One region of the Sodalis sp. RH19 genome, then DNA from elsewhere that is predicted to be linked to it. Evidence: predicted binding sites of a transcription regulator. Region 1 holds the regulator's gene; the other holds the start of a gene.
What was found. Region 1 encodes Fur, which represses iron uptake genes when iron is present. Its sites were predicted from a motif close to ATAATAATGAGAACNACTATCAA; they were not measured.
Positions count from the first base shown of each region.

Region 2: a site for Fur is predicted at 2,318-2,340, ahead of ACL2XF_RS02270 (Nramp family divalent metal transporter). Genes of this name have one in related genera too.

Region 1 covers NZ_CP178734.1:3,053,586-3,057,613, forward strand. The annotation lists gene ybfE (LexA regulated protein) at 1-161, shown strand, start outside; gene fldA (flavodoxin FldA) at 340-855, shown strand; gene fur (ferric iron uptake transcriptional regulator) at 1,211-1,681, shown strand; gene alsR (transcriptional repressor AlsR) at 2,244-3,131, shown strand; gene alsB (D-allose transporter substrate-binding protein) at 3,153-4,028, shown strand, end outside.
Region 2 covers NZ_CP178734.1:480,391-484,418, forward strand. The annotation lists gene gltX (glutamate--tRNA ligase) at 1-312, shown strand, start outside; tRNA gene ACL2XF_RS02255 (tRNA-Ala) at 439-514, shown strand; tRNA gene ACL2XF_RS02260 (tRNA-Ala) at 581-656, shown strand; gene ACL2XF_RS02265 (NupC/NupG family nucleoside CNT transporter) at 812-1,996, opposite strand; gene ACL2XF_RS02270 (Nramp family divalent metal transporter) at 2,380-3,618, shown strand; gene mgrA (L-glyceraldehyde 3-phosphate reductase) at 3,796-4,028, opposite strand, start outside.

The sequences.
Region 1 (4,028 bases):
AGCGCGGCCTGCGCCGGGTGGAGCTGAAAATCAACGCCGAGGCGGTGGATGCGTTAAATGAGCTGGCCTACCGGCAAAACCTGTCGCGCAGCGAGCTGATCGAATTGATTTTACTGGCCGAGCTTGAACGGCAACAAGGCGCGGATCCGCATCCGGAATAAACTTGCCGGCCCGGTAAAGCGCCATCCCGTCCAGGGCCCAAGGCCGCGGACGGGGCAAATTTGCGACAAAACCCGGCCGGCGAGTTTCTCCCCGCATAAGGGTCTGCTATGATTGCCGCAGAGCATCGCTGATTCTGTTACGGAACATATCCATAATATTTAAGAGGTTTTCAAATTCATGGCAACTGTAGGCATTTTTTTTGGCAGTGACACCGGCAATACCGAAAATATTGCCAAAATGATTCAGAAGCAACTGGGTGCGGATGTTGCCGAAGTTCATGACATTGCCAAAAGCAGTAAAGAAGACCTGGCGCGGTTCGACACCCTGCTGCTCGGCATCCCGACCTGGTATTACGGCGAAGCGCAATGTGACTGGGATGATTTTTTCCCCACCCTGGAAGAAATAGATTTCTCCGGCAAAAAAGTGGCGCTGTTCGGCTGTGGCGATCAGGAGGATTACGCCGAATATTTCTGTGACGCCATGGGCACCATTCGCGACATTATCGAGCCCAACGGCGCGACCATCGTCGGTCACTGGCCCACCGCCGGCTATCATTTCGAAGCGTCGAAAGGACTGGCGGACGACAATCACTTCATCGGCCTGGCCATTGACGAAGACCGCCAGCCCGAGCTGACCAATGAACGCGTGGACGGCTGGGTGAAGCAAATCAGCGCTGAATTGCAGCTCAGCTAAAGTAAGGCCGTGCGGGAGGGTGCCGCCGCCGCGGCGCCCGGCAAGGGAATCGGTTGCCGTCATGGCGTCGGGACGGCGCCGCCAACCTCACTGATAACTAAATCCTTTCAAATTAATAGATACAAGTTTTTAACTTTTATCCACAACGCGGTACAATAGCGCAGCGGTTCCACCCTTTTTAGCAAAATGTTGCAGAATTCGCCCCCTGAAACGGGCTATAGTTGTTAACAAGGCGCGGTTTTCATTTTGGACAGGCAGTCTTATAATGAGACGGCGTCACATTTTTCGGGCCGACCGATGTTATAGGCTAAGTTAGCCTACAATCAGATTATCAAAGTAACAGGACTAAACCCGCATGACTGACAATAATATTGCATTGAAGAAGGCCGGCCTGAAAGTCACCCTTCCCAGACTGAAGATTCTGGAAGTGTTGCAAGATCCGGAATGCCATCACGTCAGTGCGGAAGATCTGTACAAAAAACTGATCGATATGGGTGAGGAAATCGGCCTGGCCACGGTATATCGCGTGCTAAACCAATTTGACGACGCCGGTATCGTAACCCGCCACAATTTTGAAGGCGGCAAATCCGTTTTTGAACTGACGCAACAGTATCATCATGACCACCTGATCTGTCTGGACTGCGGCAAGGTTATCGAATTTCGCGACGAGTTCATCGAAGCGCGCCAGCGTGATATTGCCAAAAGGCACAATATCAAGCTGACCAACCATAGTTTATATCTGTATGGGCATTGTGAAATCGGCAACTGCCGCGAAGACGAAACGCTGCACGATCACGCCGATATGCTCAACGGCGTAAAAGAATAACCGCGGCGCGGTCCGTTTCTCCAAAGCGGCTGTTATCGCGCCGCTTTCTCACCCTGCAACGATTTTTTCAATGAGGCTAAACGCCGCCCGTCCCCTTCCCTGATAACGTTTCCTTCCCGAAGCGCGTCGACAAGCGTCGTATCCGCCAATCACCGCCGTGCTCACCGCCGGCAAACTTCAGAAAACTTCACAGAAAATAAAAATAAATAAAGAATAAATAGAGGCCCTGGGACGCCTTTTTGGGCTCATCTGCGTAATCCATTGAAAATACAACGTTTTTATTGCGATTTTTTCACCAGGTAAATTATTCTGTGAATCTGATGATAAAGCTATTTTTCGCTGTCAGCAGTAAGCGACAACAAAAGATATATTTTAATTATATGATTTTATTGAATTAATATAGCCAAAAATACCTTCCTGAGATTAACCCGTATCGGTGACTCGATTTTTACACAAAAAGTAAATTTATAAATTAATAAAAAACGTGAAGTTCGCAGCAGATTTTAAACTTTCGCCATGGTGATATAGTGACAGGCAATGTTAATCACCAGAGATAGTCCAGATGAATGATGCGGAACTGCAAAACGATATGCCGCGCGGCATAGGCATTGCTCCTTATATTCGTATTAAACAAGAAGGCATGACTGAAAACGAAAGCCGGATAGTGGAGTGGTTTTTATCTCCCGGCAACCTCACCGACGTCTCGGGGATCAAAGAGGTGGCCCTGAGTCTGGGCCTGTCGGAAGCCATGATTGTCAAGGTGTCGAAAATTCTCGGTTTCAGCGGCTTTCGCCAGCTGCGCAGCGCCATCGTCGAGTACTTCGATCATGCCGACCATGATATCACCGCCGAACTCTCGCCCACCGACAGCCCGGAGGATGTGGTCAACAAAGTGTTTAACCTGACCGTACGCACCATTGTCGAAGGCCAGGCGATAGTCGACGCCAACGTCATCCAGCAGGCGGCCCAATGCTTTTTTGCCGGCCATCAGCGCGAGCTGTACGGCGTCGGCGGCTCTAATTCCATTTGCGCGGACGTGCAGCATAAATTCCTGAAAATCGGCTTGCGTTGCAATGCCTACCTGGACGCGCATTTGATGATGATGTCGGCCTCCCTGTTGCAACCGGGCGATGTGGCGTTGGTGGTATCCCATTCGGGCCGCACCAGCGATCTGAAACGGGTGGTGTCGATTGCCAAGGATAATGGGGCCAAGATCATTTGTATTACCCATAGCAGCAATTCCCCCATAGCCCAGCTGGCTGATTTTAATATTTGTTCACCGGCGCCGGAAACGCCGTTATTAGGCAGAAACGCTTCGGCCCGTATTTTGCAGCTTACGCTGCTGGATGCGTTTTATGTCTCGGTAGCGCGGCAGGATATCGAGCTGGCGAATAAAAACCTGGAAAAAACGAGTTCCATTACCAAGTACCTGAAGCGTGATTATAAATAATTCTCTTTTGGAGATAGAATAATGAATAAATTTCTTAAATTGGCCGGTGGCGCCGCCTGTGGCCTGATGTTGTCCACCGTGGTCCACGCGGCAGCCGATTACGCCGTTGTTCTTAAAACATTATCCAACCCTTTCTGGGTAGAGATGAAACAAGGCATTGAGAAAAAAGCCCAGGATCTCGGCGTGACGGTGGATATATTCGCGTCACCGTCGGAAGGCGACTTCCAATCGCAATTACAACTATTCGAGGATTTAACCAATAAGAATTATAAAGGCATCGCCTTTGCGCCTTTATCGGCGGTGAATCTGGTGATTCCCGTCGCCAAGGCTTATCAGAAAGGGATTCACCTGGTTAACCTCGACGAAAAAATCGATTTAGCCAGCCTGGCCAAGGCCAAAGGCAACGTCGAAGCCTTTATCACCACCGATAATGTCGCGGTCGGCGCGAAAGGCGCCAAATTTATTATCGATAGCTTGGGCGCCCAGGGCGGCGAAGTGGCCATTATCGAAGGCAAGGCCGGCAACGCCTCGGGCGAGGCGCGGCGCAACGGCGCGACCGCGGAGTTCAAGGCCAACAGCCATATCAAGCTGGTGGCCAGCCAGCCGGCGGATTGGGATCGCATCAAGGCGCTGGACGTGGCGACCAATGTGCTGCAACGTCATCCCCAGCTGAAGGCCTTCTACTGCGCCAACGATACCATGGCGATGGGCGTGGCGCAGGCGGTGGCCAACGCGGGACAGACCGGCAAGATCCTGGTGGTCGGCACCGACGGTATTCCCGAGGCGCGCAAGATGGTCGCCCAGGGCATGATGACCGCCACCGTGGCCCAGAATCCGGCGGAAATCGGCGCCAACGGCCTGGCCATCCTGGTGAATACGGTGAAAGCGGGCAAGCTG
Region 2 (4,028 bases), 2.6 Mb from region 1:
GATTTCGAGCAGTTCGACGCCGACGCGGCCAAAAAACATCTGCGCCTGGTGGCCCGCGAGCCGTTGGTGCTGGCGCGCGCCAAACTGGCCGCCCTGACGTCGTGGTCGCCTGAACACGTGCATAACGCTATCGAGGAGACGGCGGCGGAGCTCAACGTGGGCATGGGCAAGGTAGGGATGCCGCTGCGCGTGGCGGTCACCGGCGCGGGCCAGTCGCCGGCGCTGGATGTCACCGTCCATGCCGTCGGACAGTCACGTTCGTTGGCCCGTATCGATAAGGCGCTGGACTATATCGCCCAGCGCGCCGGATAAACCGTTCGTTATCGAGGATTTGACGGCTTTTTCAGCGTTTGATGCGTTAATTTCAATTAGCCGTTGACACTGTTTGCCGGGTTTCATATCATGCGCCCCGTCCACCAGACATGATGTGTCGGGTACGGGGCTATAGCTCAGCTGGGAGAGCGCTTGCATGGCATGCAAGAGGTCAGCGGTTCGATCCCGCTTAGCTCCACCAATCACCTCGATTGGCCTGATATGATGATGTGTTACGACGGTGTTCGTGTTACCCAGGAAGTACGTTGGGGCTATAGCTCAGCTGGGAGAGCGCTTGCATGGCATGCAAGAGGTCAGCGGTTCGATCCCGCTTAGCTCCACCAAATTAAAAAAACCGGCTTCTGGCCGGTTTTTTGTTTTTATATCTTGTGCGTGCATGCCTGGCGCCGCCTCGATTTATCGCGTCAATCCTATAAAAAAGGCCGGGTTTCCCCGGCCCCAACCGCACCGTCGTTATGACGGCAAGATGGACGGCGGTTTAAATTACCAAACCGGTGATGGCGGCGGACAGCAGGCTGACCAGCGTCGAGCCGTACACCAGCTTCAGGCCGAAGCGGGATACCACGTTGCCCTGGTGTTCGTTCAGGCCTTTAATCGCGCCGGCCACGATGCCGATGGATGAAAAGTTGGCAAACGACACCAGGAATACCGACAGGATGCCGACGGAATGCGCGGACAGTTGGCCGGCAACCTTTTGCAAATCCATCATGGCGACAAACTCATTGGAGACCAGCTTGGTGGCCATGATGCTGCCGACCCGCAGCGCCTCGTCGCCCTGGATGCCGATGACCCGGGCAAAGGGATAAAATATATACCCCAGTATGCCCTGGAAGCTGATGCCGAACACCAGGCTGAACAAGGCGTTTATGGCGGCGATAATGGCAATGAAGCCAATCAGCATGGCCGCGACGATAATGGCCACCCGGAAGCCCGCCAGGATATATTCACCCAGCATTTCGAAAAAGCTCTGTCCTTCATGCAGATTACTCATCTGCAGCTCTTCTTCCTTGCCGACCTGGTAGGGATTGATCAATGACAGCACAATAAAGGTGCTGAACATATTCAATACCAGAGCGGCCACCACATAGCGCGGTTCCAGCATGGTCATATAGGCGCCGACGATGGACATCGATACCGTCGACATCGCCGTGGCCGCCATGGTGTACATCCGGCGTTCGGACATCTTGCCCAGGATATCCTTATAGGCGATGAAGTTTTCCGATTGCCCCAGGATCAGCGAACTGACGGCGTTAAACGACTCCAGCTTGCCCATACCGTTAATTTTCGACAGCAGGGTACCGATGATGCGGATAATAAAAGGGAGCACCCGGATATGCTGTAAAATACCTATCAGGGCCGAGATAAATACAATCGGACATAACACATTCAGGAAAAAGAATGCCAGGCCCTGTTTATTCATATTACCGAAAACAAACCCTGTCCCTTCGGCGGCAAATCCTAGCAACTTATCAAACAGCGCCGAGAATCCCTGCACAAAACCCAATCCAATCTGCGAGTTGAGGAAAAAATAAGCAAGCAGGACTTCAATGACTAATAGTTGAACAATAAAGCGCAGCCTGATTTTTTTACGATCGTGGCTGACCAATAACGCCAGGATTGCCACTACGGCAAGAGCGAGGACAAAATGAAAAATCCGGGACATAGTTGCTCCAGTTATGAGGCAGGCAATAATTTGCCGCTCATTCTATGTAACGGTCGAACTAAAAACGAGTTATAAGTTGCAAATATATAAAAATCCTCTAGCAGAAGATGAGGATAGCGAGGCGGTCACAGATAAGTCGCGAAAAAAGTTAAATTTATATCCAATTATGTTAATAGTGTGCTAATGTAATCTAGTAACCCATTGGCGCTTCTAAGCCGGTCCAATTAGGGATGAAACTGTCATTAGGCTGGGTTTTGCCCCCTTTATGCTCATCATCATCGTCATCTATCGCAGAGATAACCCGAAACGTCCTAAATGCGCTTGATAATTATTATCGTTTGGATAGGATGAAGCTAATTCGATGGATCATAAGGGTCACTGATATGCTGAATAGCCGAACTGCGGACGGTGTCAATCGCGCATCACGCAAGGTAAAGCTCTCATTGCTTGGCCCGGCGTTTATCGCGGCGATTGGCTATATCGACCCCGGTAATTTCGCCACCAATATCCAGGCGGGCGCCAGCTTCGGGTACCGATTGCTCTGGGTGGTGGTGTGGGCCAACTTTATGGCCATGCTCATCCAGCTGTTGTCGGCAAAGCTGGGTATCGCCACCGGCAAGAACCTGGCGGAGCATATCCGCGATCGCTTCCCGCGCCCGGCGGTGTGGGCCTACTGGATACAAGCTGAAATCATTGCCATGGCCACCGATTTGGCGGAATTCGTCGGCGCGGCCATCGGTTTTAAAATGCTGCTGGGCTGCTCGCTGCTGCAAGGCGCAATCATTACCGGCATCGCCACATTCTTGATCCTCATGTTGCAACAGCGGGGTCAAAAACCACTGGAATTGGTCATTGGCGGGCTGCTGCTGTTTGTCGCCGCCGCCTATATCGCGGAGCTGTTTTTTTCGCAACCGAATATGGCGGAACTGGGTAAAGGCATGCTGCTGCCCAGCCTGCCGAACGGCGACGCGGTTTTCCTGGCCGCCGGGGTGCTGGGCGCCACCATTATGCCGCATGTGATTTACCTGCATTCTTCCTTGACGCAAAACGGACTGCACGGCAACCGCGCCCAACGCTACTCCTCGACTAAACTGGATGTGGCCATCGCCATGACCACCGCCGGTTTTGTCAATCTGGCCATGATGGCCACCGCGGCGGCGGCATTTCACTTCAGCGGGCATACCGGCATCGCCGATCTGGATGAGGCCTACCTGACCTTGGCGCCGCTGCTGAACCATACGGCGGCGACGGTATTCGGTTTAAGCCTGGTGGCGGCGGGCCTGTCCTCCACCGTGGTGGGCACCATGGCCGGGCAGGTGGTGATGCAGGGATTTGTGCGCTTTCACATACCGCTGCTGGTAAGGCGGGTGGTCACGATGCTGCCGTCCTTTGTGGTTATCATGATGGGGCTGGACCCGACCCGTATCCTGGTATTAAGCCAGGTCCTGCTCAGCTTCGGCATTGCGCTGGCGCTGGTGCCGCTGCTGACCTTTACCGGCAACCGCGTCCTGATGGGCGACATGGTGAATTCGCGTCTGATCCAGACGTTGGGGTGGGTTATCGTGGCGGTGGTGGTAACGCTGAATGGCTATTTGATGGTGGGCACCGCGTTCGGCCTGTAACCGGACTTTATCTTCTCCGGCTATCCGATACGCCACCCTACCGCGGGGGCCGCACCCGGCGCGTTAAGGGCAATGCGTGTCTATGGGGTTGGTCGGGCGCGGTTTATGCGCCCGACCGAGGCTCCGTGGCACGCCGGGCCCGCCAATACCGGGCGGAAATTGCGGGCCGGCGCGGCCTTATGCCAGTATCGCTTCGATACGCGCCAATTCGTCGGCGCTGAATTCGCGATTGGCCAGCATCCCCACCGCGTCGTCTATCTGCGAGGTTTTGCTGGCGCCAATCAGCACCGACGTTACCCGATCGCCGCGCAGCACCCAGGCCAGAGACATTTGCGCCAGCTTCTGGCCGCGTTCCAGGGCAATATCGTTCAGGCGCCGTACCTTATCCATTTTCTGCGCGGTAAGCTGTT